Regions from separate parts of the Paenibacillus sp. FSL P2-0136 genome, predicted to be linked through region 2. Evidence: riboswitches for the same ligand, from Rfam matches in the RefSeq annotation. Region 2 holds a riboswitch; each other region holds the start of a gene.
The links. A riboswitch is a leader RNA that binds a small molecule or an ion and turns the genes downstream of it on or off. The one in region 2 is predicted to bind cobalamin.
Positions count from the first base shown of each region.

Region 1: another riboswitch for cobalamin. It lies ahead of NYE26_RS00795 (anaerobic ribonucleoside triphosphate reductase); the one in region 2 lies ahead of NYE26_RS07285 (energy-coupling factor ABC transporter permease).
Region 3: another riboswitch for cobalamin. It lies ahead of NYE26_RS03115 (S-layer homology domain-containing protein); the one in region 2 lies ahead of NYE26_RS07285 (energy-coupling factor ABC transporter permease).

Region 1 is NZ_CP150244.1:184,415-195,115, reverse strand. Features, by position in the region: gene NYE26_RS00815 (YukJ family protein) at 1-55, shown strand, start outside; tRNA gene NYE26_RS00810 (tRNA-Thr) at 443-514, opposite strand; gene NYE26_RS00805 (sugar phosphate isomerase/epimerase) at 603-1,382, opposite strand; gene NYE26_RS00800 (MTH1187 family thiamine-binding protein) at 1,430-1,738, opposite strand; cobalamin riboswitch at 2,080-2,311, shown strand; gene NYE26_RS00795 (anaerobic ribonucleoside triphosphate reductase) at 2,620-4,605, shown strand; gene nrdG (anaerobic ribonucleoside-triphosphate reductase activating protein) at 4,602-5,129, shown strand; gene ssuE (NADPH-dependent FMN reductase) at 5,715-6,284, opposite strand; gene serS (serine--tRNA ligase) at 6,692-7,984, shown strand; gene NYE26_RS00775 (S-layer homology domain-containing protein) at 8,271-10,701, shown strand, end outside.
Region 2 is NZ_CP150244.1:1,750,515-1,761,215, forward strand. Features, by position in the region: gene NYE26_RS07260 (hypothetical protein) at 1-974, opposite strand, end outside; gene NYE26_RS07265 (peptide deformylase) at 971-1,387, opposite strand; gene NYE26_RS07270 (alpha-N-arabinofuranosidase) at 1,572-3,065, shown strand; gene NYE26_RS07275 (DUF6171 family protein) at 3,078-3,353, shown strand; gene NYE26_RS07280 (helix-turn-helix domain-containing protein) at 4,240-5,172, opposite strand; cobalamin riboswitch at 5,312-5,507, shown strand; gene NYE26_RS07285 (energy-coupling factor ABC transporter permease) at 5,792-6,556, shown strand; gene NYE26_RS07290 (energy-coupling factor ABC transporter substrate-binding protein) at 6,556-6,849, shown strand; gene cbiQ (cobalt ECF transporter T component CbiQ) at 6,846-7,634, shown strand; gene NYE26_RS07300 (ABC transporter ATP-binding protein) at 7,647-8,507, shown strand; gene cobJ (precorrin-3B C(17)-methyltransferase) at 8,522-10,701, shown strand, end outside.
Region 3 is NZ_CP150244.1:749,336-760,036, reverse strand. Features, by position in the region: gene NYE26_RS03145 (hypothetical protein) at 1-274, opposite strand, end outside; gene NYE26_RS03140 (methyl-accepting chemotaxis protein) at 397-2,106, opposite strand; gene NYE26_RS03135 (ECF transporter S component) at 2,256-2,942, opposite strand; gene NYE26_RS03130 (ATP-binding cassette domain-containing protein) at 2,915-4,582, opposite strand; gene NYE26_RS03125 (energy-coupling factor transporter transmembrane component T) at 4,498-5,442, opposite strand; gene NYE26_RS03120 (DUF4430 domain-containing protein) at 5,439-6,248, opposite strand; gene NYE26_RS03115 (S-layer homology domain-containing protein) at 6,703-8,874, opposite strand; cobalamin riboswitch at 9,087-9,280, opposite strand.

The sequences.
Region 1 (10,701 bases), 1.6 Mb from region 2:
CGGCCAGGGAGATGCCACCAAGCCGGTTAGTGAATGCGGTCATAATCACGCTTAAGGCCAAGAACAAAATTACCCTGCGGGTGAATGAGATTACCTGCGCGCAAACACAATGTATGCTGTTTTCCACATACATTCGGGCCGTGTGCCTGCTTGCAAGCACAATGTATGCTGTTTTCCACATACATTCGGGCCGTGTGCCTGCTTGAGAGCATAATGTATGCTGTTTTTCACATACATCGGGCCATGCGCCTACTTGCGAGCATAATGTATGCTGTTTTTCACATACATTTAGTCCATATGCCGCTGTACCAGCCAATTGTATACGATTTCAATAACTTTACACTCACCTTTTCCACAGCAGCAGGATACTATAGTTTCCTATACAATAAAAAAACGCGGTCCCCAGAACCGGAAACCCGCGCCACTATCGACTTTGTAAGGATGCTGGTGAAGGGAATTGAACCCCCGGCCTACGCATTACGAGTGCGTTGCTCTACCCCTGAGCTACACCAGCGAACAGGCTTTGCTGTCCTGCCAAACACAAAATATTATAACTCTTCCAGCGGAAAACGCAAGCCCTTTTTCCGCTGGTTGCTGTGTCATCAGCCCTGCATCAGCCCCAGCCCGCGGAAATAATCCAGCGCGAGCTTAGCGCTTGCAAGAGAAGATACCTCATATGCCTCTTGCTCCACAATATAATAGAGAATTCCGCTCTGCTCCGCGATCTCGAAGACGCTCCGGAAATCGACCTCTCCCTTTCCGAGATCGGTCTCCTCATTGTCTGCTCCGAAGTCCTTAATGTGAACCAGCGGAACACGGCCGGCGTACCGTGACACATAATCAACGGGCCAGGCTCCACCCCTGTATACCCATCCCAGATCAAACTCAGCCAGCATATGCTCGGCAGGAATCTGCTCCAGCCAGATATCGATGACCGCCTTGCCGTCAACCTCTTTGAATTCATAATCATGGTTGTGGTAGCCGTACTGCATCCCCGCCGCCCGGACCATCGCGGAAGCCTTCTCCAGGAATGGAATGATTCTCGTTACATCCTCTATGGAAGGGTTCGGCGGAAGCGGTGCCGACGGGGTGATCATATATTGCAGTCCGAGCTCTACACCGTATTCAATCTCTTTGGCTAATGCCTGTTCCATCTTATCCAGACTGCTGAAGTCCAGGCCTACATGCGCCGAAGGGGCCGCCAGGCCAAGTTCATCCAGCTTACGGCGCAGTTCCCCTGCAGATACACCGAAATAACCGGCGAATTCCACTGCCTGGTACCCCATCTCTGCCACCTTGGCCAGTGTGCCGAGGAAATCGCGTTCCGTCTGGTCACGCAGTGTATACATTTGAATTCCGATCTGCTGTGCTGCTTCTGTCATTAAGAATCCGCTCCTTATCGGTTGATTCTGATTGGATACTATTGTGGTTACTCTCCCTGTAGCTTGCGCTCCACAGATTCCAGCTTGCTGCGGCTGGTCGAGGTCTTGTCGCGCCGGTCATCGATCTTGAGTGAGGTTGAGACTCTCTGTGCCCCGGCGGTAAACGGCGACTCATGCAGCGCTTCTACCGCAGCCAGAATCCGCGCTACCGGTCCCTCAATAATTGTACCCATAGAAGTTAGCTCATAGGTAATGCCCTCCACCGTCTGCAGCACACGCTGCATCTCGGCCACATAGCTGCTGAGACTGGTGCTGCCTGTCCCGATCGGAATAACGGTCACTTCGCCAATTGCCATTGTGATCTCCCTCCTAATTATCTGGTGTGCCTGAGTCTCTTATTTATCCTCTTATTGTAACGCTTCGCCAGGCTTGCTACAAATCACCTGCACCCTCTCCATTCTATTAATATCCGTCAAAATGATTACCAGGATTAGACGCACTCTATTTATGGATTCTTTGTGGCGTATTTTCGGAGATTTTATGAAAAATTCACGGCAGATTCATAGGAAAGTTGTGGATTACCTGTGGACTAACTGTGGATCAGCTGTGAGTAAAAGCGCCGAACCCGCTCCCCGTGCGGGATTGCAAAAAAACATTTACAAACACAATATATTGCGGTAGCTTTAATAGATAACAACAAAATATAGTAGAAACGGGTGTTTCACCCCTTGTAATAGAGGTGCGACTTAATAGGGAAGCGCGGTGCAAAACCGCTGCGGTCCCGCCACTGTAACCGGATGCTCCCAGGGTGCGATGCCCAGGGCCGCATTCTCCGGCTAAATGCCACTAAGGGGCGGAATAAGCCCCCCGGGAAGGCGCCGGAGGAGTTGCCGGAAGCCAGGAGACCTGCCTGTTTCGGTGGCACCGCTTAGACTCCTGCGAGGAACAGGGGAGGTGTCCGTATGCGGCCTGCAATAGCAGAGTTAGCCTTCCGTCAATCGGGCCAGAGGCTGCCGATACCTGAGGACGATCGTGGATTATCTTCAGGTATCGGCTCTGCGGAATATACAAGAACGGGCGTAAGCTATTTGCCCAGTGTCTGCTCGTATATTCCACCCAGACCACAGGCAAACTTCCGCTTCCCGGATCTTTGCATCATGCATTCGGGCATTTCCGGCCTTCCCGGCCGGAGGTGCTTTTTTAACGCTTACAATACCCGAGAGGAGAGAGTTATATAATGACGCTGCTGGAGAAACGTTATAACGAAGGACAAGCTGCACAGGAGGATCTTTTGGAAGAGGTCATTCATCTGGGACGGGATATTATCGACAGCCGGGATCTGGATCTGCTGCGCGAGAACGCCAACCTGAACGGGGAGAGCTTCTCCGGCAAAATGAGCAAATTCGGCAGTGAATACTCCAAATGGTATGCCCGCAACTTCACCATGCCGCCGCAGTTGGTACAGGCTACCCTGGATAATGTCGTCTATGTGCATGACCTGGATCAATACGCCATCGGAACCACCAACTGCATCTTCATCCCGTTCGAACGGCTTCTCCGTGAAGGCTTCAACACCGGCAACGGCAGCGTACGGCCTCCCAACTCGATTATGACGGCGATGTCGCTGGTGGCGATTATTTTCCAGTCGCAGCAGAATGCGCAGTACGGCGGTGTGTCCGCCAACAAGCTGGATTATGATCTGGCTCCTTATGTGACCAAGTCCTTCTCCAAGCTCTTCCGCAAAGGTCTGGAGTATTTCGAGGAGAATGCAGAGGTTTCAGAACTTGGGGAGATTACGATGAGCCGCAGCGATCTGGCTGAGCAGTATCCGCGCGCCTTCCGTTTTGCCCTGAAGGAGACGCAGAGCGAGACCCTGCAGGCCGCAGAGAGTATGGTACATAACCTGAATACGATGTCCAGCCGCTCCGGCGGCCAGATTCCTTTTACCAGCATCAACTACGGCACCTGCACCTCCCCGGAGGGCCAGCTTGTGATCAGCTCGCTGCTGACAGCCACGATGAACGGACTGGGCAGCGGGGAGACGCCGGTGTTCCCGATTCAGATCTTCAAATGCAAGCAAGGCATCAACCAGCAGCCGGGTGACCCTAACTATGATCTGTTCCTGAAGGCAGCGGAGTGCTCGGCGCGCAGATTGTATCCGAACTTTGCCAACCTGGACGCTCCGCTGAACATGCAATATTATGATCCGGCTGACCCGGATACCGAGTTCGCTACGATGGGCTGCCGGACCCGTGTGCTCGGCGACCGCTTCGGACGCAACCATTGCTCCGGCAAAGGCAACTTGTCCTTCAATACGCTCAACCTGGTGCGTCTTGGACTGGCCCACGGCACGATAACCGGCCGCCGCCTGGCTGCTGATGAAGAAGGGTTCTTCGACGACCTGAATCACTATATGGATATTGCGCTGGACGGTCTGCTGCACCGCTTCCGTATCCAGGCTTCCCAGAAGGCCAAAGCCTCCGATTTCATGATGCGTGAAGGCGTCTGGGAGGGCGGCGAGCAGCTTGCCCCTGATGACAGCGTAGGCGAATTGCTGAAGCACGGCAGTCTGTCGCTGGGCTTCATTGGAATGGCCGAATGCATGAAAGCCATGTACGGCAAGCATCACGGCGAAGATATGGAGATTCACGCCAAGGCTGTAGCCATTGTCCGCCACATGCGTGAATATTGCGACCGCAAGAGCGAGGAGCTTAACCTCAACATCACCTTGTTCGCAACACCGGCCGAAGGTCTCTCCGGCAAGTTCACCAAGATCGACCGCAAGGTGCTCGGTTCTATCCCTGGGGTAACCGACCGTGAATACTATACGAACTCGTTCCACATTCCGGTCTACTATGAACTGAGCGCAGCCAAGAAGATCAGCCTGGAAGCCCCGTTCCATGAATATTGCAACGCCGGAGCGATCTCCTATGTCGAGCTGAACGGCAATGCCCGGAGCAACCCTGCAGCCTTCGTCAAAATCATTAAATACGCGCTGGAGCAGGATATCAGCTACTTCAGCATTAACCATCCGATTGACCGCTGCTCCGGCTGCGGCTATGAAGGGGTCATCGGCACGAATTGCCCGACCTGCAATGCCCATGAGGATACCACCCATATCCGCCGTCTGCGCAGGGTTACCGGGTATCTGACCGGTGACTATCAGACCCGTTTCAATGCGGCCAAGCAAGCCGAAGTCCGGGACCGTGTTAAGCATCTATGAACATCTGCGGATATTACCCGGAGTCGATCAATGAAGGGGAAGGCCTGCGGGCCGTCCTCTTCATCAGCGGCTGCCGCCACCGCTGCCTGGGCTGCTTCAACCCGAAGACCTGGAACTTTAACTACGGGGAGGCCTTTACCCCGGAGCGCCGGCGGGAGATTATAGAGGAGATTGCAGGCAATCCGCTGCTGGACGGCTTGACGCTGGCGGGCGGGGACCCTTTTTTCTCGGCTGAGGAGGCTGCAGACTTCATACACGAGCTGCGCGCCGAGCTGCCGGGCTTCCCGGTCTGGATCTATACCGGCTATACGTACGAGGAGCTTACGGCTTCCCCGGGCTCTGCGGAATGGAAGCTGCTGGCCTTGTGCCAGGTCGTGATCGACGGACGGTTCGTCGAAGAGCTCAAAGACCTTACCCTCTCCTACCGGGGAAGCAGCAACCAGCGGATCATTGATATTCCGGCGAGTCTGGCGGGAGATAGGGTTGTTCTGTGGGAGCCGGAGCTGAGCTTTCAAGGGGTATAAAATTCATATCAAGTAGAGACGGTACCGTCCTTATAAAGGACGGTACCGTTTCAGCGAGAAAGATAAGGATAATTATAGCGCGAAGCATATAAATTACTCGCGCGAGCACAATGTATGTTGTTTTCCACATACATTTGGTTCATATGCCTGCATGCGAGCACAATGTATGTTGTTTCCCACATACATTTGGTTCATATGCCTGCATGCGAGCACAATGTATGCTGTTTTCCACATACATTTGGTTCATATGCCTGCATGCGAACACAATGTATGCTGTTTTCCACATACATTTGGTTCATATGCCTGCATGCGAACACAATGTATGCTGTTTTCCACATACATTTGGTTCATATGCTATTGTACCAGCATATTCCTATTCGGTTTTAAGCATACCTTTAGTCACATTCAGTATCAAAGTCACTCTACGGATCACCCAAAGAACTCTTAATCACAAATTTACACACACCTTTTCCACAACAGCAGGAATTATAGTTTCCTATATAACCAAAAAGGCACTAAACTCCCGCATCCGGGTGGTTTAGTGCCTTTTGATTGTACCAGGATGATCGGACCGGCAGCGTAACCTTATTCCGCGGCTCCTGTCTGTCCTGCCTTGCGCCCCACCTTATGCTCCGTCTCCTCCGCCAGCTCCTCCAGCACGCTGTTAAGGCGTAAACGCAGCTCTTCAGCCAGCTCAACTACGCCCTGGTCGTTACGAACCGCCTGGGAGTCTACGGCGTAGACGCCGCCAAGAATGTAGCGGGCGCCAAGCACGGACAGTACCGGCTTCAGTGCATAGTCGATCGCCAGCAGATGTGCAAGACTTCCGCCCATGAAGAGCGGCAGGACGATTTTGCCGGCCAGCCCTTTTTGCGGCACCAGATCCAGGAAGGTCTTCAGTACTCCCGTGTAAGAAGCCTTATATACCGGACTGACTACGATTACCGCATCAGCTTCCGCTACGAGCCCATTCGCCTTGACGATGGCTTCGCTCTCGAATTTGGTATGGATCAGATCCTCCGCAGGCAGCTCCGCCACATTGATCCGCTCCACTTCATACCCGCGCTCCCGCAGGGCATTCTCTGCATACTCAATCACGGCATTGATCCGTGAGACCAGCGAGGGTGTTCCGTTAATTACGACTATTTTGGCCATTTCCGCACCTCTTCCGTCCGCATAATAGGATAAACCGGGCTGCTTCGCCGGGCATCAATACTTTAAATTAGTAATAATCCTAGCAGAGTACAAGGAATATTGTCAAACCCCTCTTATGCTTGCAAACCGCTGCCGCTCTGGTTATAATAAACGGCAAACCTATATCCCGACCAGGCCAACGACCGGCATCCAACCGCGAGGCGTCTGCGACCGGAGCAGCTTCCTGTTCCCTAAGTTTACCGGGTTTCGCCCGTTACCGCGAAGACCAAAGAGGGCCTGATTCCGCGCTGCTTAGCTGCTATACGTGAATGAGGTCAACCTGGGTGGCACCGCGAGCTGACGCTCCTCGTCCCATGGATGAGGGCGTTTTTTGCGTTTTTTTACCCACACTTAAGGAGCGGATGCAGATGTTGGATATGAATTGGATCAGGGAGAATGAGGACATTGTACGGAAGACGGCCGAATGGAAAAGATTGAAGTTCCCCCTGGAGGAACTTCTGGAGTGGGATGACCGGCGGCGGGAGGTACGCCGGGCCACCGAGCAGCGGCGCGCGGAGCGCAACGCGCTGACGAAGGAGGTCGAGCGCCTGCTGCGCGGGGGCGACGTTTCGGGTGGCGAGCTGGCCAAGGAGCAGGTGCGGGTGATCAACGGCCAGCTGACTCTGCTGGAGGCGGAGCTTCTGGATGCGGAGCAGCGCTGCGGCGAGCTGCTGCTGCTCGCGCCGAATCCCGTGTCGGCGGATACGCCGATCGGGCCGGATGACAGCGCGAATGTGGAGCTGCGGCGGCATGGCGCGCCGCCGGTGTTCGGCTTCCGCGCGCGGGACCATGTCGAGCTCGGAGAGCTGCACGACATCATCGACCTTCCGCGCGGTGTCAAAGCCGGAGGGCCCCGCAGCTATGTGCTGAAGGGGGCCGGGCTGCTGCTGCATCTTGCCGTGCAGCGGCTGGCCCTCGATGTGCTGATGCAGCGCGGCTTCACCCCGATGGATGTGCCCGTGATCGTCCGGCCGGAAGCGCTGGAGCGGACCGGGTTCTTCCCCGGCGGCCGGGACCAGACCTACGAGCTGACAGGCGAGAAGCGCTGGCTGGCCGGGACCTCGGAGGTGTCGCTGGTCTCGCTGTACAGCGATGAGATTCTGGAGCTGGATCAGCCGCTGCGGCTGGCCGGGATGTCGGCCTGCTTCCGCCGTGAGGTGGGTTCGGCCGGCCGCGATGTGCGCGGGCTGTACCGGGTCCACCAGTTCTCGAAGATCGAGCAGGTGGTCATGTGCAAGAATGATCCCGCAGAATCGGAGCAGATGCTCCAGGAGATTCTCGGCAATGCCGAGCATATTCTTCAGCTGCTGGAGCTGCCTTACCGGGTAGTCGCCGTCTGTAGCGGAGACATGGCGATGAAGACCCATAAGCAGTATGACATCGAGACCTGGATGCCGGGCAGAGAAGCTTACGGGGAGACCCACTCGGCTTCCAATCTGCTCGACTTCCAGGCCCGCCGCTCGGGCATCCGCTACCGTGATGAAGAGGGGCGGCTGCAATACTGCCATACCTTGAACAACACAGCGGTCGCCACGCCGCGCATTCTGATTCCGCTGCTGGAGAACCACCAGCAGGAGGACGGATCGATCTATATCCCGCAGGCACTACGGCCTTATATGGGCGGGGCAGAGCGGATTGAACCGGGATTGAATCACGGCTGATTTCCGGCTCTACAACGTCGACTATAATTGATTTTCTATTAATAATCGATAATAGCCCTTCCCCATATATTGGGGAAGGGCTATTTATATAGATTTTATACTAAACATTTCTACTGTTTTTATGCATTTCTAATAAACTTCTCTATTATTCTTTTGAATTGGTCTCAAATTAATATATATTTATATGAAGCGACCCTTTATTTAACAATTAAATGGTAGAATAATGGGGAATGCCAATCATAGTTTTGAGAGGAGTGGGTTTAGGATCATGGTTATTTCTCACAGGATGCGAAGATGGCTGTCTGCAGGGTTATCCGTGCTAATGCTGCTCGGACTGTTAACGCCTGCTGGACAAAGTGCACAGGCAACAGCGGATAACAGTAATATTGTAATCTCACAAGTCTACGGTGGCGGCGGCAACGGCGGCGCTAAATACAAAAATGACTTCATTGAATTATACAATCCTACGGATACAGCAGTGAGTCTTGAGGGATGGAAGGTGCGTTATGCCAGTGCCAATGGTGACCTAAGTAACACATCCGACATCTCAGTATTAACAGGAACCATTGCCGCGAAGGGATACTTTCTGATCCAGCAATCGGCTGGTACCGGAGGTACGGTTGAATTGCCCGCCCCTGATTATACAGGAACATTAAAGCTTGGAGCTACCAATGGCAAAATTGACCTTGTAGATGCCTCCAATGCAGGTGTTGATATGGTTGGCTTCGGAACTGCCACTACTTATGAAGGCAGCGGAGCTACAGCCGCACTAAGCAGTACCCTTGCCGCAGTGCGCAAGACCGCAGACATTTCACCTGCAGATAACCGTGCCTTCGATACCGATAATAACTCTAAGGACTTCACCGTCCAGCCCCCTGATCCCCGCAATAGCCATTATGGTCTCAGTCAGACTGTAGCGCCGGTTATTGCCACTCCGTCTGCCAATGCCTGGCCCACAGGCACTGAAATCTCCCTTAATACTTCAACCGTTGGCGCATCCGTGTACGCCGCAGTCTACATAGACGGCGCCGAAGCGGCATTCAAGCCATACAGCGGACCCATACTGCTGAATGCACCCACAACCATCAAGACCTATGCTGCCGTATCGGATTCAGTGTACAGTACGGTAAGGAGTTATGATTACACCCTGCTTCAACAACAGGATATTGCCTCTGTCCGCCCGGCACCTAAGGGTCAAAACGTATGGACGGAAGGAACGGTTACACACATCGACGGCGCAAAAATGTACATTCAGGATGGCACTGCAGGCCTTGTGCTGTACGGGTACCCTGACTTCGCCAAAGCAGGAGATATTGTTAATATTCAAGGTGTTATGGATATCTACAGTAACCTCCAGGAACTTAAACCGTCCGCTGGGCTTAACTACAGTGTAGTGACTCCGGATGCCGGTGTTCCTGCTCCCCAGTTAATCACCGCCGCAGAACTGACAACAGCAAATGGTGAAGCTTATGAGGCTAAACTTGTCACACTTGAGAATGTGACGATCAAAAGTAAAGACGGTAAGAATGTCACCGCCATTCAAGCAGAGCAGCCGTTCAGAATTTACTCTGACCTGCCTCAACTGACCGCAGAAAAGCATTTTGATAGAATCACCGGTGTTATTGAACAGTTTAATGATATCTATCAATTCATTCCGCTGAATGCCGAGAGTCTGGTAGAAGAGCTCTTCTCTGTGACCGCCAGCCCCGGCGCCGGACGAATCATTAGCGGAGGCTCTGTAACACTATCCAGTCCTACAGAAGGAGCAGCTGTCTATTATACGCTCGACGGCTCAGAACCTACCGTGTCCAGTACGTTGTATACCGTTCCGATTACGATTACTAAGGATACTGTAATTAAAGCTATCGCTTCCATTCCGGGCCAGACCAGCAAAGTATTCACGTTCAGTTATACCGCTTCAGCGCCTCCGCGCATCCATGATATTCAAGGGGAATCCCATGCCTCTGAATATGCCGGCCAGACCGTTACGGATGTCGAGGGGATTGTTACCCAGTATGGATATACATTTGCGAACGGCAATTATAAAGGCTTTTTCATACAGGACCCTAAGCCGGATACCAACGACAATACCTCAGAAGGCATATTCGTATACAGCACGAACTCCAGCCTGAAACCCGATATTGGAGATCATGTGACTGTATCGGGTATGGTGTCGGAGTACAATGAGGGTAGCAGCAAGAATCTGACCTCCACCCAAATTACACTCAGTACAATCAAGACGGTTGCCAAAAACGTAAAACTTCCTGAGCCTGTAGTTCTGGGCAAAGGCGGGCGGATCATCCCGTCCTCAGTCATCGACGATGATAAACTAACCGAATTCCAGCCCGATGAGGATGCTATGGACTTTTATGAATCGCTTGAGGGGATGCTCGTTACACTTCCGACTCCTACGATTCTCAGTCCGTATTGGACAAGCGGCGGCGGTACCTCCACCGTATATAACATTCCTACGAGAGTGGACAATACGATGGACGATGTTATTACACCGGCAGGCGGACTTGTTCTAAAAGACGCCAAAAACCTTAATCCGCAGCGGCTGCTGATCGCCTATGGCAATCCCGGCCAAGAGGTTGGTACCGGTGATACATTCAACGGTGATGTGACCGGAGTAATCGGCTACAACAATGGAAATTTCAAGGTTATTCCGGCGAATGGAAGTCTGCCCGGCATTACGCAAGGAAGCTTCACACAGGAGA
Region 2 (10,701 bases):
CGTGAGTGTGTACTGTCTTGTTTGCGTGTGAAGAGATAGATCGCATTATCCTCAGAGGGCGGCACAAGCAGGCGGGATAATTCCTCATTCAGCTCCATGCTGAAATGCTTAGCCTTATTATAAGCGTCGAAGTCACCGGTGATCGCCGGGTCTCTTGTGCCGATTACAATATACAGCTCCACAGATTCCGTATTAAAAACATGTTTCTCGTACGGATTGCCGGGCACCGGCCAGGAACAAAGTACAACCTTAGGAGCGTATTTGCTCAGGGCGGCTTTGGCATCGGCTTTTTCCACAAAATCCGGGTAGGTGATATAATGCGCCCAGCTATAATCATCGGTTGCCCGGCAGGCCGTGCCGTTATCGTTAAGGAATCTCGTCAAGGTACCGTCACCGGCACCGATCTCCAGGCACTCCTTATCTCCGATCAGAGCGGACAGGCGCTTGATTAACGTACGGGAATAGAAGCAGTAGATCCCTTGTTTATTGACAAGCGGCATCAGCACTTTGGGGCGGATAATCAGCTTCCAGCATACCCGGAACAGAGGGAGCGATACAGGCTTTCGTACAAGCTTTTCCTTGAACAGGAGCTTCTGCAGAATATAACCGTCCCAGAGATTGAACCGGACAGGCCCGGAGGCTGATTCGGCGGACACCGCTAATTGCAGCTGTTCGATCAGATAAATGGCAAAGCGGGCTTTAATAATATTAGGAAGAAAAGCGTTGATAGTGGTTTGATTAAAGCCGCTTTTGACAATTTTGCTCTTCGCTATTTTGGCGCTGCTGGTATAGCTGGCGAGCAGATTGTGGATCAGGTTGGCGCGTTTTTGGCTCGATAGGGCATTGATCTCAAGCAGAACCTCTTCTTTGTACTCCGGATATTCTGACAAAAGCGTACGGGTATCGGTCTCATTCCTCAGAATTTGCTCGGCGGCCGTCTTGCTGAAGGTTATCGCTCTCAGGTCCCGGCTCAAATGACAATACCCTCGCAGTGATCCACCTCATGCTGGATAACCTGCGCCGTAAATCCGGTAAAGCTATCCCGGTGCTTTTTAAAATTATAATCGAGGTACTCTACCTCAATATAGTCGTATCGTTTCGCAGGACGTACGCCTTCGAGCGACAGGCAGCCTTCCTCAGTGTTATAAGGACGGGCACGCTTGACGATCACCGGATTGATCATCGAAAGGGTTAATTGCTGCTCCACGCGGATGGCAATGATGCGTTTGTTGACGCCAATCATGTCCGCAGCCATGCCGACGCACCGGTCGGAGTTGGCGTTCAGCGTCTCCACAAGATCCATTAACACGGGCAGATCCTTTTCCGTGGCCGGCGCAGATTTCTGGCTAAGAAGCGATATATCTTTATTGATAGGTCTAATCATCATACTCTCCAATTATGCTGTATTTGTGTGTCCATAATATCATTTTTGGCGGGGAAGTGAAATGCGGGAGTGAGAGATATGCGGTTAAGATAAAGATTGACGAACCGGAGGAAGCTTGATTATAATGTTAATATAAGTGTTAAATGATTAACAAATATATTAACTTAAAGAGGAGCGTTAACTTCCCATGGCAGAACGCATTGTACTGAACACCGACATCCGCAAAGGTAAGATTGACCGCAACATCTACGGACATTTCGCTGAGCATCTTGGACGCTGTATCTATGAAGGCATCTGGGTGGGCGAAGATTCCCCTATTCCGAACACCAAGGGTATCCGCAACGACGTAGTGGAAGCGCTTAAAGAAATGAAAATTCCGGTATTGCGCTGGCCGGGCGGCTGCTTCGCCGATGAATACCACTGGAAGGACGGTATCGGCCCGAGCGAAGAGCGCAAGCGGATGATCAACACACACTGGGGCGGCGCGGTAGAGAACAACCATTTCGGTACGCATGAATTCATGCTCCTCTGCGAGATGCTGGGCTGCGAGCCGTACATCAACGGTAACGTAGGTAGCGGAACTGTTCAAGAGATGTCCGAGTGGGTGGAATATCTGACGTTTAACGGAGTCTCGCCAATGGCTGAGCTGCGTCAGAAGAACGGCCAGGAAGATGCCTGGAGCGTTAAGTATTTCGGCGTGGGCAACGAGAACTGGGGCTGTGGCGGTAACATGCGTCCTGAGTTCTATGCTGATCTGTACCGCCAATATCAGACGTATGTACGTAACTATGGTGACAATAAGATCCACCGGATCGCCTGCGGGGCGAATGCGGATGATTATAACTGGACGGAAGTGCTGATGCGTGAAGCTACCCGCTTCATGGATTCAATTACCCTGCACTATTACACCCTGCCTAATTCGGACTGGAATCATAAGGGCGCGGCTACAGGCTTCGGAACAGACGAATACTTCACAACGTTGAAGAAGGCACTATTCATGGATGAGCTGGTTACCCGCCATATCGCCATCATGGACAAATACGATCCGGAGAAAAGAGTGGGCCTGATCGTTGACGAGTGGGGCACCTGGTATGATGTTGAGCCGGGTACAAACCCGGGCTTCCTCTACCAGCAGAACACGATCCGCGATGCGCTGGTGGCCGGCTTGACGCTGAATATTTTCCACAAGCATAGTGACCGTGTACGGATGGCGAACATTGCCCAGACCGTGAACGTGCTGCAGGCAGTTATTCTGACCGAAGGCGAGAAAATGCTCCTGACTCCTACTTACCATGTATTCAACATGTACAAAGTACATCAGGATGCAGAACTGCTGGAGCTGACTGTAGACAGCCCGGTATACAGTTACGAGGGCGTAGAGATTCCTGAAGTATCGGCTTCGGCTTCAGTCAATGCTGAGGGCATCATTCATGTCAGCCTGTGTAACCTGAATCACGCATCATCGGCAGTGTTGCCGCTTGCCCTGCGCGGATTGGCTGGTCAAGCATCCGTAAGCGGAACGACGCTGGCCGGAGCTTCCATCGATGCCCACAATAGCTTTGAGCAGCCGGAGGCTGTAACACCGCAGGCATTCAGCGCCTTCAAGCTTGAAGGGGATACGCTGACTGTAGAGCTGCCGCCAATGTCGGTAACGGTACTGGCCATCACTCCACAAGCCTAAGGAGAGAACTGCATGACAACCACTTCAGCCTGCAAAGGATGCCGGGAGGAGTACAAGGTCACGGAAGCACAGATTGCCCGCATTCTGGCGTCCTCCATGTTCAACCCCGGCAATACCGCTTCAGACGAGGTCTATGCCGAGCGGCTTGCGCTTTGCGGGGCTTGCCCCAAGCTGCAGGATGGCGTAACCTGTACCGCCTGCGGCTGTATCATTCCTGTCGTGGCCCGGCTGAAGGCCCGCAGCTGTCCGCTGCCGGGCGGCGGCAAGTGGCAGCCGGTGGCGGAATGACGGCCCACGCCTAACGGCGGCAAGGGATTAGGCGAATAGATAGGCTAGGAGCCATTCTTGCCAGAAGAGACAAATTGATCACCGATAGCCCCTCCAACCTGCACAATACGGCAGTTGGAGGGGCTTTTTTTGTGTTGTGGAGGAGAGGGGGAGGAAGAGGAAATGAGAGGGATAAATCCATCTAATGCGGCGTGAAGTGGGCTGGAAGAGGAAATGAGAGGGATAAATCCCACTGATGCGGTGGAAAGTGGGTTAGATGAGGAAATGAGAGGGAAAAATCCCTTTGGTGCGGTTGGAAGTGGGCTGGATGGATGTTGCGAGGGGCATAAGTGCCCCTGAATTGGCCGAAAGTGAGCGATGAGCGGAAATGAGGGGCATAAGTGCCCCTGAATTTGCTGAAAGTGAGCGATGAGCGGAAATGAAGAGCACTAATGCCCCTGAATTGGCCGAAAGTGAGCGTTGAGCAGAAATGAAGAGCACTAATGCACCTGAATCGGCCGAAAGTGGGCGTTAAGCAGAAATAAGGAGTATTAGCTCTAAAAGTAGCTGAAACGAAAACTAACCTAATTAGTCTAACTAATCTATCTCTACTACCTACCTACCTACCTACCTACCTACCTACCTACCTACCTACCTACCTACCTACCTACCTACCTACCTACCTACCTACCTACCTACCTACCTACCTACCTACCTACCTACCTACCTACCTACCTACCTACCTACCTACCTACCTACCTACCTACCTACCTACCTACCTACCTACCTACCTACCTACCTACCTACCTACCTACCTACCTACCTACCTACCTACCTACCTACCTACCTACCTACCTACCTACCTACCTACCTACCTACCTACCTTCTACACACCCTAATTTGGCTTTCATATAGGACCCGGCAAATCTGCCACGCCATCTGTATAAAACAGCTCAAACACCAAATCCTCGTTGTAATTGCCGAAGCCTTTACCGAACAGGGTGAGGCCACCGATGTGCTCGGCATCCTCCTCGACAGAGAGCCGGAAGGTCCATTGTTTGTTGCGGATGCCTACCTGATCCAGGGTGACCTCCGACAGCTTTTGCCCATCCATGAAAGTGCCCGTCTGCGTAATCCGCAGCTGCTTGAGCAGGCCGTATTGATTGGTGAGTGCAGGCCACCAGGCCGGGGTGTATTTTCCCGGGTTGTCTCCGTAGTCACCGGGGCTGGTCCAGAAGCCGAGCGATTGTCCGTTCAGCGTGAAGGTAATATCCGACGGCCAGTTGTTGTTGACGGACGGGGCTTCGGAGGCGATCTCCATCGTGATGGCAAGCTCCTCCGGCTGCTGGCTCGACAGCAGGAAATTCGGGATTTTATACTCGACGAACCCCTTGCCGAACCAGAGAATCCCGGCGTTCACCCGCTCCTGGTCCCAGAAATAACGGGGATCGTCAAAGTGCCCGATGACCCTCTCTGTCGTAGACAGTCCGCAGGTAGGCTCGATCTGGAAGTCGGAATAATGCCCCACAGGGATGTCCTTGCGGTACCCTCTGCGCGGAGTCCGGGCCTGTCCCGGAAAAACAATCTCAGCCCCGTCGGCGGCCAGTGTACAGATCTTCTGCAGGCCGCTTTTGCCGGGAGCCATATGGCTGCGGATCAGCCCGGCGGCTTCGAGCTTGCGCACATGCATGGTCATAATCGCACTGCTGAGCTTGAGGGCTGCGGCCAGCTCCTTCACGTTCATGGGCTTATCGGACAGCAGCCGCAGCATATGCAGGCGCACGGTACTGGACAGGGCCTCGTACACGGGCAAAGATTGTTCGGTTAGATCAAGTTTCATCGGATGCCTCCACGTTCAGGTTATATAGTTAATAATTATATTACTCAAATAAAATTTCTACAAGCCATGATTGGCTGCAGGCGAGCTTTTCCAATTTATATCACAGACAGGCCAATCTCTGTCAGCTATGATTTGAGATGAATTAGCGATGAAACAAGGTGCTCTTGCCGGAAGCGGCAAGGGATAACAGGGAATCGGGTGCAACTCCCGAGCGGTCCCGCCACTGTATGGAAGAGCTGCACTTCATGAGGTCACTCGGGAAGCCCCCGGGGAAGACGAAGTCTGCAGCGCCTGTATTCCAAGCCAGGAGACCTACCTTGTCTACGCACACCACGACTCTACGCGGATAGGAGCGGTGTACGGATAGGTTAATGAGAAGAGGCGTTCTGCCCTGATGGACCGGAGAAAGCTTGGTGCTTCAAGGTGATCCCCGGTTATAGCTGCTGGATACAAGGATACGGCCCATAGTGATGGGACGGTGAAAAGCACCTTGTTCCGCTTCGCCACGGGTTGCGCGCTCTATCGAACTTGCCTGCGTACATACACTCCCACCCTATAGGGTGGGTTTTTTGGGCTTTATGATCTGTAATGGGAAATCAACAAACATGGAGGGTGACAAATGAAAAAGCACAGATGGTGGAGCTTTGCGGCACTGGTTGCCGGATTTACGGTGTACTTTATGCTGAACGAACCGGGGACGGCCCGGGCGATGCACATTATGGAAGGATTCCTGCCGGTTGGCTGGGCAGTGTTCTGGTGGGCGGCGTTTATCCCGTTCTTTGTCCTTGGAATCTTCAAGCTGAGAGCCATGACCCGGGAGAATCCGGAGCTGAAGCTGCTGCTGGGTCTGGCCGGGGCGTTTACCTTCGTACTGTCTGCGCTCAAAATGCCTTCCGTGACCGGAAGCAGCTCCCACCCCACCGGTACCGGACTAGGTGCGGTAATGCTGGGGCCGCTGCCCATGAGCGTAATCGGCTCGATTGTCCTGCTGTTTCAGGCGCTGCTGCTGGCGCACGGCGGGATCACTACGCTTGGAGCCAATGCGTTCTCGATGGCGGTGGCGGGTCCTTTTGCCGGATATGCAGTGTATAAACTGATGATGAAAATGCCGGACCGCGAGAAGCTGGCCCTGTTCTGCGCCGCAGCGGTAGCGGACCTTAGTACGTATGTGGTGACGTCCTTCCAGCTAGCGGTGGCGTTTCCGGCGGCGGATGGCGGCGTTCTGGCATCTTTTCTCAAATTCGGGGGCATCTTTGCCGTGACGCAAATCCCGCTGGCCATCAGTGAAGGGCTGTTGACGGTACTGCTCTGGAACTGGCTGAAATCGTATAGCCCGAATGAATTGTCGCTGCTGAAACGCAAGGTGAACGGAGGAAGAGCCTAATGAGCAATAAATGGAAAAATGGGTTGATGCTGCTGGTTGTTATTCTGCTGGTCATTCTGCCGCTGCTGCTGGTTAATGGGGAATTCGGAGGGGCCGATGATGCGGCTGAAGGTGTGATTACCGAAATGAATCCTGACTATAAGCCGTGGTTCAAGCCGCTGACCGAGCTGCCGGGTGAGACGGAGAGTATGCTGTTTGCATTGCAGGCCGCGATTGGTGCCGGTGTGATCGGTTATACCCTGGGGCTGCTCAAGGGCAAGCAAGGCGGGACGAAGCAGCATAGCAGCAAGTGATCCGGCGGATTGACGTTCTCTCTTACAATAATGCTCTGCGCCAGTTGTCCCCGATGTGGAAAAGCTCGTTCGCAGCCCTGATGTTCCTGCTATCTTACACCGTACATCCGGTACTACAGGCTGCAATCACCCTATGGATGATGTCCTGGTGTGTATTACAGGCCCGTATTCCCTTCCGTGCTTATGGCATGCTGTTCGGCACAGCGCTGCTGTTCTATGCCCTTAGCGTACCGGCGCTGCTCGTGGAATTCGGGCATCCGGCAGCGGGAGAGGCAGGAATATTCCCGCTTCCGGGACTGAACCTGCAGGTATATGTTACAGCGGCCGGGCTTCAGCGGGCAGGGGAGCTGCTGGCCAGAATCTCTGCCTGCATGAGCTGTTTCTTCTTCCTGATGTTCACTACTCCGTTTAGTGAGCTGTTGCAGGTGCTGCGCAGGCTGCGGATGCCGCAGATTGTCCTGGAGCTGATGCTGATTATGTACCGCTTCCTGTTCCTGCTGAGTGATGCAGCGCATGGTCTGCTGCTGGCCCGCAGGCTGCGCGGAGGCCGCCGGGGCTACAAGGCCAGACTGCGGGAGACTGCGGCCATGGCAGGGGCGCTATTCGGCAACACGATGCACCGTTATTACGGATTATCGCAGGGGCTGCTGGCCCGCGGCTTCACAGACGAGATTATTCTCCCGCCTTATACGGCGCGTCCTGTGCCACGGCGCTATACTGTTCAGGCTTATGCTGGTATTGCGGTGCTGCTGCTGGCTGAGGCGTATTTTATCATAAGCATATGAAAGGAGCCGGCCATGGATCAGGAATCTAGCTTGGCTTGTGACGGAGTGGTCTTTCATTACCCGGATACGAAGGAGCCTGCACTGCATGAACTGACGTTCTCCATCCCCGCAGGCAGCAAGACGGCGGTACTCGGTCATAACGGTTCGGGCAAATCGACGCTGTTCCTGCATGCCGTCGGCATTCTGCGCCCGCAGCAGGGTACGGTTGTGCAAGGAGGGAAGGCGTTATCCTATTCCAAAAAAGAGCTGGCCGCTCTGCGGCGGAAGGTGGGCCTGGTCTTCCAGGACCCTGAGCAGCAGCTGATCCTCAGCACACCGCTGGAGGATGTGTCGTTCGGGCTGCGCGGCAGCGGCATGGCTGAACCGGCTATTGCTGCGCGCTGCCGGGAGGTCATGGAGCTGCTGAATCTGACCGATCTGAGCGATAAACCGATGCACCAGCTTAGCCTGGGCCAGAAGAAACGCACGGCACTCGCCGGTGTACTGGCTATGGAGCCGGAGCTGATTCTATTGGATGAGCCGACCTCTTATCTGGACCCGTTATCGGAAACGAAGATGCTGAAGGGGCTTGAAGCCATACATGATAAAGGGACAACCGTAGTTATGGCTACGCATGATATGGACCTGGCCTACCGCTGGGCGGACTGGATTATTGTGCTGGAGCATGGAAGATGCCGGGCGGCGGGGACTCCGGAGGAGATTTTTGCGGGACGGGAAGAGCTATTGTCCATCGGACTGGGACTGCCGCTGCTGGCTGACTTATGGTTCAGCCTGCCTGCCAGCTTGACCGCAGGGCAGAGCGCTCCCCGCACCGCCGGGGAATTCAAGGACAAACTGCATAAGCTGCTTGCGCTTAACCACAGCTATTCATGAACGGGGGAAGAAGAATGAAGAAACAAGGAAAGCTGCTGATTATCGGCTTCGGCCCCGGAGCGCTGGAGCATATTACCGGCCGCGCACTGGCTGCGCTGGATGAGAGTGAGGCGGTCATCGGCTATACCACTTATGTAGATCTGATCAGGCCGCTGCTGCGGCACCAGGAGATTGTCGGCACGGGGATGACTGAAGAAGTCAGCCGGGCCCAGGAGGCCGTCCGCAGAGCAGAAGCGGGACAGACGATTGCAGTAATCTCCAGCGGCGATGCCGGTGTCTACGGGATGGCCGGGCTGGTATACGAGGTGCTGATCGAACGCGGTTGGAGCCGCTCAGAGGGGGTACAGGTGGAGGTGATCCCGGGAATATCGGCGATCCAGTCCTGTTCCTCGCTGCTTGGAGCGCCGATTATGCATGATTCCTGCACGATCAGCCTGAGCGATCATCTTACCCCCTGGGAGAGCATTGCTGCGCGTGTGGAAGCGGCGGGGGCAGCAGATTTCGTCATTGCGTTCTATAATCCGCGCAGCGGCAGACGGACGCGTCAGATTGAAGAAGCGCGCACTATTCTGCTGCGTTACCGTGATCCGGCTACACCGGTAGGCATTGTCAAAAGCGCCTACCGTGACCGCCAGCAGACAGTCGTAACGACGCTGCAGGATATGCTGGAGCATGAGATCGGCATGCTCTCAACCGTGGTGGTCGGCAACTCTGCTACCGTTGTCTATGAGGACCTGATGATTACGCCGCGCGGATATGAGCGCAAGTACAGTCTCGGAGCACAGACGCAGACGCTGAAGCCGCACGAGCGGCTGCGCACAGCCGCAGAACCGTGGTCGCTGGCTGCGGCGGAGTCCGGGCAGACAGAGGGGGCAGCTGGAGCCGGAGCGGCCAAAACTGTGGATGCTGGGAGAGCAGCAGAGACTGGGCAGAGGGATGCAGCAGATGTTGGAAGCGAGACCGAGCCGGGACAGGTGAAAAGTGCAGAAGCATCAGGTTCGGTTCGGATGGAATGGGCGCTGGGCTGTGGCGAAGCGGAACCAGGACAGACGGAAGAGGCTGCTGCGCAGAGCCTGGCTGCTGCTCCGCAGGTGGAGCGGCTGCGGAGCTTATCCGGTCGCCTGAAGGCATCCACCGATTCTTCCTTCGAGCTGGAGATTGCTCCCGCAACCGGCAGCCGCAGCTTCAACGGTGATCAGATGAAGCTGCTGGCTGAGCTTGCAGGCAGCGATGGGCAATTGATCTATACGAAGGACGGATATTTCCTGCTGCGCGGCAGCCGGAATGAAGAGGCAGAGGCAGGAGCAAGGCTGCTGGAGGCCGGACTGAATGTAAGTACACCTGGAGATTACGTGAAGGTGAAGACCTGCGGATTCTGTGAGCTGCGCAGAAGCGGAGCGTTAAGTGCTGCTGTCCGGCTCCACACCCTGCTGCATGGAATGGCTGTGCCCAGAGAGCTGCACATCAGTGTAGCCGGCTGCGGGATGGCTTGCAGCTCCGCTGTGCTGGATGATATCGGACTGGTAATGTCGCGCGGCAGCTATGAGTTGTATCTCGGCGGCAAGAAGTCCGGGCGGGGTGCCCATGCAGGGATTTTGGTGCGTGAAGGGATGGACGAAGAGCAAGCGGTAGCCGCTGTAGCTGCCGCAGTTGAGGACTACAGGGCTCATGGCCGGGAGCAGGAGCGGTATCATGCGTTCCGGGAACGGATGGACAGCGCAACAGGGAGTGCAGCCCATACATCAGATAACGATAACAGCAAAGAAGGAGTGCAGACGATGAGAACGGTATTACTGGTGGGACACGGGAGCCGGGTTCAAGCGGGAAATGAGGAGCTGCTGGAATTCACCCGCCGGCTCGCAGCCCGTAAGCCGGAGCTGAAGGTTGAGACCTGCTTCATAGAGCTGGCCTCGCCTTCCATCGCTGGCGGAATTGCCAGATGCATTGAGGGTGGTGCGGCGGAGATATACGTAGTGCCGATTATTTTGTTCGCGGCGGGGCATTCCAAGCTTGATATTCCAATGGCCATTGATGAAGCCAAGCAGAGATATCCCGGGGTGAAGTTCATCTACGGACGTCCGCTGGGGGTGCAGGACCGTGCCGTCGATATTCTGCTGGAGCGGATTCAGGAAGCAGAACGACTTCCACTCCTGCAGGTGAAGGTGGCTGGCGGAATGGACCTGGACCTGCGCGG
Region 3 (10,701 bases), 1.0 Mb from region 2:
TCTGCTTGGACACGACAACGGTTCTGTCGTCCTTCCAGTCGGAAATTGCTATTTTCTCATACTGTTTACTTTCCCCTACCGTTACCCCAGCAGCTTCAGCAGGTGCCGGTGTAACCTTTGGCCCTTCCGTAGGCTGGGCAGAAGCTTCTACAGGAGCCGCTGTTGGCTGTGGGCTGGGGCTAACCGCCGGAGCACTAGCCTGATTCGAGCTACAAGCTGCAAGTGTCATTAACAAGGCTGGAACTATCGCCAGCTTCCATGTTCGGGTGTTCATTATAGAGACCGCCTCCTTGAGATTAATAATAATACGTTCAAAAGCCCGGCTCCGCCGAAGATACCCGGGAATCTCCAGGGTTCCTCGGCCGAATCGGGCCGGGCTGATATCTATTATAGCCGTTACAGCCGGAACCGGGCCAGATGCTTCTGCAGGTCCTCGGCCAGGGTAGCCAGATACTGAGCAGAGGAGGACATCTCTCCCATCGCGGTCAGCTGCTCCAGGCTTGCTTCACTGGTGCCCTGAACGTCTGCGGCGCCTTTGCGTGAGATTTCATTCACCGTTGACATGGATCTGGCCACTTCCTCCGATTCCTGCGCGACATGGCCGATGACCTCTGTGATCTGCTCTGTCTGCTCACTGGCAGCCTGAATGGAGGTCTGGATCGCCGTAAAGGCTTCGGATACCACCTCACTCTGTGCTACACCGTGAGAGACAATCCCGGAGCCTTGCTCCATCGATTCTACGGCACTGGCGGTCTGCTGACGGATATGGTTAATGATCTCTGTAATCTGCAGCGAGCTTGTTCCGGTAGCTTCCGCCAGCTTGCGGATCTCACCGGCAACTACAGCGAAGCCACGGCCATGCTCGCCCGCCCGGGCGGCTTCGATGGAAGCATTCAGGGACAACAGATTGGTCTGGGTCGCAATCTCATTAATGGTTGTAATGATGGTGTTAATCTCTTCGGACAGGCTACCCAGGTTGCCGACAATCTGGCGGCTCGCCGAGACACTGGAGTCAATCTCCCGCATCTGGGCCAGAATCTGTTCTACTGCGTCTACACCGCGTTCCGTGGAGGAGGCAGCCTGCTCCATCAGGCGGGTCATTTCTTGTCCGCTATACCGGGCTTCGGCAATCTCATAGGACATCGTCCGCACAGACTGTGTAGTAAGGGTAATGCTCTCCGCCTGCACATCGAATCCGGCTGCGATCTCGCCTGAGGTCTCAGCTATCATCTGTGAGGCGTGCGCGGTCTGGTCGGCACTGGCGCTCATCTGCTGGGAGGAGGCCGAGAGAATCTCGGCGCTCTCCGAGACGCCGCGCATCATATTTTTCAACCCGTCCAGCATGGTATTGAACGATGTATTAATCTGGCCGATCTCATCCTTGGACCGGTAAGCGGCAGAGGCCGTCAGGTCCCCTTCTTCCGCCCGCTTCATCAGCCCCTGCAATTCCTTCAGCGGCCCTGTAATCAATCTGGTGATGATCACACTCAGGACAATACTGAGCAGCAAGGCCAGCGCAATCAGAATGCCGCTTAACGTAGCAGAGCTCTTGGCACTGTCAGCCGTCCGTGTATTATGGGCAGACGCATCCTGAATGAATAACGTCGCTGTCTCTTCAAGCAGCCGGACCATTTTGTCACGCAGCTCGTTAAAGGTCCGGCCCGTGAACACCTGATACCCTTCGTCGTTAAGATCGTTATCGGCCAGATGGATAATATTATCACGCTGTGAGCGGTAATCCGGCAGCAGCAGGGTATATTCGTTCACATAGGCTGCAATCTTGTCATTGTTGAATTCAATCTTCCTCAGTTCGGCCATCAGCTCATTGTTTGTCTGGATATTCTCCTGAATTCTCGCCTTCAGCTCCTGCTTCTTCGCGTCATCCGTTGTAATCAGATCCTCCAGCAGAAAAGACTCAATCGCCCGGTTATTCCCGCGGATCTCCGTTACGAAATAAATCGGCTGCAGGTTCTGCCTGTAAGTCTCTTCAGACCTCTCAGCCATTCTGGTTGTCGTCAGGATACCCGTTGTTCCGATCCCGATTAGTAGTAGAATAACCACTGCGATCAGTACAATCATTTTATGCTTAATCTTCAGATGTCTCATTTCCTGTTATCCCGCCTTCTCGATATCTAGCTGTAACCTTAATTATCGGAGAATAACATCGAATTGTTGATGGCCCTGCTAAGAAATTTGTCGAAAAAAGAAGAATATTATCGTTTTGGTAGAGCGTTATCCATTAATTATAATTCCATTCACTGTTGAAGCAAGCCATATTTCTTACGGAATCTCTGCAGCACCTTGGTCCAGCCTCCGGCCAGCACCGCTAAGAAGAATACATTCGACAAGGCATGGGCCAGATCGAAGTAAAAGCTTGCGGCAAACGTAACGGCAACCAGCCGCCAGCTTAAGGCATCCGGCAGACTGAGAAGGACCCAGATATTCATAATCCAGCCGAACAGGAACCCCCAGATGAAGCCAAACACCAGCAGCCCGGCCCGCCGGCGCAATAGCCAGCTCCTCCGCAGCCACCCGGCTGTAAGTCCGGTCATACCCCAGGCGAACATCTGCCATGGCGTCCAGGGCCCCTGCCCGAAGTAAATATTAGAGACCAGGGCAGCGACTGCTCCGATAACGAATCCCGCCTCTGCCCCGAAGACATAAGCGGAGAGGATGACAACGGCCGACACAGGCTTTACCCCCGGTAATGCGGCAAAAGGAATCCGGCTGACCGCTGCAATAGCGGACAACACCGCTAGCAGCACAAGTTCACGGGACTGGAGCGGCCGGCGCTCCAGCCGGATGAACAGCGGCAGGAGAGCTGCCAGCAGCAGCACCACGCTAAGCAGCACATAATGCCGGTCAGTGAATGCTGCGGTAAGCGCGAGCCCCGCGATGAAGAGTCCCAGGGCAATTAGCAGCGGTATGCGGAAGCGGGCCATGTGCGAATCACATCCTCTATTGTCAATGCCTGCGGCAGCCAGTCCCGCACTATCCGGTTGACTGCCGTGGTATAGAAGTAATTGCTGCTGAAGAACTCAGCCGGTGTGCCCTCTGCCGTAATTCCCCCGTCAAACAGGAGTGCGCAGCGCGAAGCATGCTTAGCCGCGAATTCTACATCATGCGTTACGATGAGAATACTGATCCCCTGCCCGCGCAATTGCTGAAGCAGGGCGGCCAGCCTGTCTTTGGCGGCCGGATCAAGCCCCTTAGTCGGCTCATCCAGCAGCAGAATATCCGGCTTCATCAGCAGCATCATGGCAAGCGCGGTCTGCTGCTGCTGCCCGCCGCTGAGGTCATGCGGATGACTCTGCAGCACCTCCCGGAGCTGGAATACCGCCAGCAAAGCCTCAATCTCGCTTGCTGCTGCCTCTGGCGTTAACCCGGCGTAGCTCCCCATATGCTGCAGCTCCTCGGCTACCGTATCATAGCTGAAATAGAGCAGCGGATTCTGCGCCAGCAGACCTGTTGTCTTACCCTTGGCCAGCTCTATCCTGCCGCGCTGCGGCTTCATCAGCCCGTTCAGCACATGCAGCAGGGTGGACTTGCCCGCACCGTTCCCGCCCATGACTGCCAGGAGCTCCCCCTGCTTAAGTGTCAGCGAGAGCTTCCTCAGGACCTCCCGGCCCTCCTTCTCATACCGGAAGGTCACTTCGCGGCAGGTGAGCAGAGACGCTGCGGCGGGACTATTCAAGTTATTAACCAGTTCAGCGCCTGCGGCAGCGTCCGTTCCTGCCATCAGGGAATGTATCCAGCGTCTGCCCTCACGCACCGTCAGCGGAATGTTCTCCGTCGCAGCGGAATCCGCTTCCGGAGCAAGCGACAAGTACAGGCGTGAGGCGGCTGGCAAGTAACGCCCAGCGGAAGTCAAAGCCCCGCTGCCGGTCTGCCGGGCGAACAGGCGGGGAGCAGCATCGGCCAGCAGCTTACCGTCTTCCAGCATCAGCACCCGATCGGCCAGCGGCAGCACCTCCTCCAGCCGGTGCTCGCTGATGATCACTGTAACCGCCATTTCCTCGTTCAGCCGCTGCAGCGCCATAATGAATTCCCGCGCAGCAACAGGATCAAGCTGGGAGGTTGGCTCATCCAGCAGCAGCACCTTGGGCTGAAGCAGCAGCACTGAGGCCAGGTTCATGAGCTGCTTTTGTCCGCCTGACAGCTCATGTACCGGACGGTAGAGCAGCGGCTCCAGCCCGAACAAGCCGCAGATCTCCGCCAGCCGGGTACGCATGACAGCAGGCGGTAGCCCCAGATTCTCCATGGAGAAGGCCAGCTCATGCCAGACCGTATCCATCACAATCTGTGCATCCGGGTTCTGGAAGACCATCCCGATCTCCCCGGCGGCCACCGCTGCCGGAAGCCCGGACAGAGGCTGCCCTTTGTAGGTCAAGGTTCCGCTGGATGAACCTACCGGGGTAAGCTCCCGCTTCAGATGACGCAGCAGGGTGGTTTTGCCGCTGCCGGACGGGCCGCAGAGCACGACAAACTCCCCCTCTTCTATGACGAACGATAGCTCATGGAGCGTGTCCCTGTCTTCTTCAGGGTATCGGAAGGATAATTGCTGTGCTTTGAGGATCTCCATAACCATTTCTCCTTTCCTTCCAGCCCCGCAGGAATCAGCACGAACAGGCAGAAGCTGCCGTACATGACGGCCTCCTGCCAGCCGAAGTCCGCTGGTCTCATCCGGGGATAGATCTCCAGCTTGCCGTAGCCCTGCACCCAGAACAGCAGCGTAACCACACCGCTAACGGTTAACAGCAGCATCACCAGCTTATCCTGCAAATCGGCCTTGTATATCGTGTAAGTGCTGCGTTTGGTACTGCCGTAGCCGCGGGCTGTCATGGAATCTCCTGTCTGGAGGGCTTCCTCCAGCGACCAGGTCAACAGTACTTTGAGCAGCGTCATTCCGTCCGTCATTCTTTTCTTAAGGCTTCCCGTACGGGCATCTATCCCGCGCAGACGCTGGATCAGCGTAATCTGGCGCAGCCGCCGCTGGAACAGCGGTACGAACCGGATGGCCATCAGCGTCAGCAGCGCCGTTCTCGGCGCAGCCACCGCGAACAGATACATGAATTTATCTGTAGTCACCGTGTAATTGTAGGATATAAACCAGATAAAAATAGTGAGCAGCATTGTCATCATCATCAGCCCGTACAGCACAGCCTCCAATGTAATAGGTTGATCCAGCCAGTAGAACAGAATATGCGCCCCTCTATGCGAGAACAGCGGGTTCAGCAAGGCCACGGAAGCTGCCATCAGCAGCATAAAAGGCAAGCTGCGCAACAGCAGCCGCCCTTGGCCCTGCAACAGCAACAGCGCCAGCAGTCCTGCTATCTCTGTAGCCAGAAATAACGGATGGAAGACCAGCAGGGCGAACAGCAGCAGCCCTGCATAATACAGCAGGGCTACTACAGGATGCATGGAACGAAAGCCGCTGCTCATGGTGCTTTGGCCCCCAGGTCTTTGCCTAGATCAAGCGTATACAGCCACTCGATGGTATCCCCGGGCTCGACGATCCAGCTACCCGCAGCCTTGGACGGAAATTCTCCATTGACCTTGTACATCCAGCCGCTCTCTGCCCCGTGATCACCCTCGTACAAATTATCTATACCTTCCACATAAGCAAAAGCCTTGCTGCCCTGATATTCCATCTGGACCTTCTGTGCCCGTGTAATCCGCTTCAGCAGGTCCAGCACACTCTCGTCCTTCTTGATCTCGTACTGGGCAGCGGCCAGAATCACGCCATGCTCCTCATCTCCGGTGATGGAGAGGGTGACTACGTTGTCCGGCTTGGGCGTGGCGGCCGGGGAGCGCGTGGCGGCTGGCGGCTTGGCCGTAGCCGCCGGAGCGGGCGCGGGGGTCGGCGGCTTGGGTGTGGCCGCCGCGGACTTGGCGGGCTTGCTCGCGCCCGCCGATGGCTGCGTCGCCGCTGCGCCTGGCGACGCCGGGGACTTGGCGGGCTCGCTTACGCCCGCCGAAGGCTGCGTCGCCGCTGCGCCTGGCGACGCCGGAGCTGCCGTACCGTCCGCAGGGGCGGATGGTACGGCAGTGCCCTCAGCGGCTCCCGGCAGCGGAGCCGCTTCGTCTCCAGGCCGCGGCGTCTGCGCGGCCGGGGTCCCGGCGGGCGGCTGCGGGCCGCCGCCTGCCTGATCCGGCTGCCCAGAGGAGCAGCCGGGGAGCAGCAATACCATCAGCAGGAGAAGCAGCGGAGCCAGCCTTCCCCGGCCTCTTTTGACTAGATTGAACATTACCTGCACACCTCCACAAAAAGGGAAAAGAACGGGGGCCAGTCAGCCTGTTCCCCGTTCCTTCATACACCTTATGCTTACTTTTCAAGACATATCCGAACTAATTCCAAGCAAAATCACCTGTCTAATGAGCCTGCAACGCTTCAACAACCCTATACGTCTCAACTACTCATCGGCACGGGGGCGTTAGTTGGATTTTCTACACTTAATTATTCTGGTTACGCACCTGTATAGAAATTAGTTGGATTTCAGGCATCTAATTCTGCCCACAACCCATCATACGGGAGCTTCGGGCGTGAATAAGTGTTGTTTTTCCAACTAACTCCCGCTTTGCAGCAAATTCTGCCAGATTAGATGTCATTTATCCACTTATTGTCCGCCCCAGCGTACAGCACCCATCCTGCAGCGGAATGGAAATTCCAACTAAACTATACCATCCCCTACTCTTACTCAACTATGGCAATCTAACCGCTACAGCAGCAGCCATCTCACGGGTTACCACAGCAGTAGGCTCGAATGCGCCGCCGGTACCGCTCATATATCCAAGTCCCGTCACCGTACGGACAGCGGACAATGCATAGTCGCTAATCTTATCTTCATCGCTGAACTTACCAGCTCCAGCCCCTGCTCCGGCTGATGTAGCATCCAGCTTAAAAGCTCTAACCATCATCACAGCCATATCCTGGCGTGTAACCAGCCCGTCCGGTTTGAACGTTTTGGCGCTTACGCCGCTGATGATTCCTAGCTCCTTCGCCCGGTTCACTGTTCCATAATACCATGTACCGGCCTTAACATCACTGAAGGCCCCAGCAGAAGACGCCGCAGACGGCTCGTTCCCGGTTAACCGCAGCAGCAGCGCTGCAAATTCAGCACGGGTAATATTCTTTTTCGGTGCAAACAGCAGGTTGTCCTCACTTACACCGTTCATCAGCTTGCGGTCATACGCCGTGTATACCGACTCCAGCGCCCAAGGCGAGATCGACTTCACATCGCCAAAAGCCGGACGGTCCGCCACCGCAGAAGCCACTGTTACCGGGACCGTATGACGCACGATGGCCGGGGTTTTATCCTTCAGATATCCCGTAACCGTCAGGGTATATTTATTTGCTGGCAGTCCTCCGGCCACAACAGCCACACCCGCAGCATCTGTAACTGCTGTTTTGCCGCCGATGGTTACCTGTACGCCTGCTGCCGGTGAGGTTACCGGATCGGAGGTGAAGGTCGCCTCATTCCAGACCCATTGCTTCTGGGTTACCTGCACCTTCAGATCTTGTCCAGGCTGCGGCTGTGCGGGAGTCACGGTTACGGCATCAACCACCTGCGTGTTGTCCCCGCCATAATAGACCACAATGCGGTCATTCTCCTCCAGCGCGAAGTCGCCCATCCCTACACTTGGATAGATCCATGCTCCGCCGCGTGCGACCACATACATCCAGCCATCATATCCGCCAAAAGTACCCGCAATCACGCCGCCGATCCCCGTCACATAATTGCCTGCTTCATTGACCAGAGCCAGGCGCTTGGCTGCTGCTGTCTTATCCAGTGCCGTAAGCACATTTCCGGCGTACACGCTGCCCTCAGCCAACGTTCCATTCGGACCTTCAACTGTAACCGAGACACTTACCTGAGGATTCTTCACTGGTGTGCCGCTAAAATCAAAGAGCTTACCGCCTGTTCCAAACAGCTTGTACGCTACTAAAGCCTCCAGTGCCTGCTCCGTTGAGAGCGGATTGGAGCTGCCGCCCGCAGTGTGGACGAATCCGCCATCTGCTGCGCTGAAGCTCAGCAGCTTGCTGACCAGATTAATATTACCCTTAGTATAATCTGCTCCTGCCGGATCAATGCCGAAGGCAGACAGACCGATGATGGCCTGAGCTACACTCTCGCTGCTGTCGCCATATCCTCCGTTCTTATCCTGTGCCTTAGCCAGCCAGGCTGCCGCCCGCTGACCGGCAGCATTCACTGCCGCTTCCTGCTTATGTCCAGCCAGTGCGTTCAGCACCATCGCTGTCATATCCGGATCACTCGCACCCGTGGTCAGAGTAAAGCCTCCGTCCGGGTTCTGCTTCGCCAGAATCTCTGCCAGCAGCTTAGACTGTGTCCATTTCGCATTTGCCGGGATTGTATAGCTGCCGGAATCCAGAGCGAGCAGTGCATAGACCGGATTATTCAGCGTCTGGCCGGTAATTGCATCGTGATTGTAGAGCTTCTCAATCAGGTTATAGCCTGCCACATTCGCCGGGTCGCCGCCAAGTGCCTTAACGGCAAGCGTGATCCGGGCATAGTCCGTAGCTCTGGCAAAAACACCCTTAGCCTCAGCCACCTTGCCTTCAAGCGCCTTCAGATAGCTGGCAGGAACCTTGTAGCCTGCTTGCGCAAGGCCAATCGCCTGCCAGTCCGACTGGACTCCGTTCTTCAGCATGAACTCCGCAGTGGCATAGACCGCAGCAGTTACGCTCGCTGCCTCACTTGCGGGCAGAGCGGATACCGCGGGTGCGGAAGTCCCGCCTGCCTGTGCAGCAGCTGCTTGTCCTGCCGGGGCTACGGCTGCTCCCAGCAGTGCGAACAGCATAATGACAGCAAGTCCCAGCCGTGTGAACCTGGATGATAGAGAATGGTTCTTCATAACTAACCTCTTTCCTGAAATAGAATGGATGAATCCTGTTTCCTCCGCAGATAGAGCGGCAACCTAAAGACCGCCCTGTGCAGGGCGGCCGGGGAAGAATACAATACAGGGCGGCTGAAGGAGCCGATTGCTCTCCCACATTACATACAATACAGCATATACAGCCCTCGCCAATATCAGCATCTGCTTCCACATTCTTACCCCCGAAGAATAGAAACAACAACGAAAAAGGCAGGTCTCCTGGCTCATACTTCACCGCTTCCCCCGCCTTCCCATCCCGTTAGCAGACAGTGGCTCCTCAGGAGTTGCTCCGTATTTACAGTGGCGGGACCGCGCCGGACTTGCACCGGGCTTCCCTTTTAAGCAGATTCCTCTATTAGACATAGCCCTGCCAGCATCTGCTAGCGACAGCGCGCGGTCTCTGAGGCAATCTGCACCTTTTCCCAAAGCTTATTAAATTTTAATATTCTGAAACAATCATATCTACTATTCCCCTGTATGTCTATAGACAAGCTATTTCTATTCCATCCACTCGAGTCCCGCTCATTCTGCACAAAAATCCTGAACAGCACATGCCCGCTTCCCCGGCACATCGTACTATTCAGGACTATAGAGTCATTCTTCTGCTATTAATTAAGCCGTTGGCGGTACTAGCGGAGACAGCGGCAGCAGGCGATTGTATTATGTACATTAGAATTCGTGTAAAAGCGGCCGATAACGCATTCTGCTGCATTTTATACAATCGATTGTGGCAAATAACCCTCCGCCGGGCCAAATTCCCAAAATCTAATGTACCGAATACAACAGAACAACATATTAGGCTCGATATGCCTCATTCTAGTGTACAAAGTGCACTAGAGCAGCTTCATTGGGACACTAGCACACTTAACTAATTACTTTATGCTCGTATCAGCCTGCCGAAGCGCAAATCATTGTACTACATAAAGTAGTATGCACCAGGCTCTGACCAGCCCACCATGCCGCGCTATATGCGCCCACAGCAGATCAGCTACCGCTAGTCGATCATCAGATTCTAACTAATCAGCATTCATTTAATCCCCTAGCTTGCTGGGGGGCTGCCGTACCCCGACTAACTAAGGTACTATTCTAGCTCCAAACGTTATGCTTAAATGCAATCTGTACAACTAAATCGTCTGATTTACTGCCAAATGTACTTTTAGCTGTATTTCATGCACCTAAAATGCTTCTGTACCCGGCTTTTCGCCCATTCGGGCAAATTTAGTTGTATAGAATACAGTTAGGAGAGGTGCGCCTTCCTTTTTACTGTTTTTAGTTGTATAGAGTACACCAATCACTGTAAGCAATGCTACTCAGTACCATCACTTGGTATCGACTCAAAACCGTCAGTTAGTTGTGTGAGTCGGCTGAATGACTAAGGAGCGTTACTCGTTAGCGTTAGTTAAAAGCGCCACTCGGTAGCGTCAGTCGGTTTAGTGAGTCAGTAGCGTTAGTCGATTGCATTGGTCCGTAGCGTTGGTCGGTAGCGTCAGTCGATTGCATCAGTCGGTAGCGTTAGTCGATTGCATTGGTCGGTAGCGTCAGTCGATTACGTTGGTCGATAGCATCAGTCGGTAGCATCAGTCGATTGCGTTAGTCGATTGCGTTAGTCGGTAGCGTTAGTCGATAGCATCAGTCGATTGCGTTAGTCGATTGCGTTGGTCGATAGCATCAGTCGGTAGCGTCAGTCGATTGCGTTGGCCGGTAGCGTCAGTCGATTACGTTGGTCGATAGCATCAGTCGATAGCATCAGTCGGTAGCATCAGTCGATTGCATTGGTCGGTAGCGTTAGTCGATAGCATCAGTCGG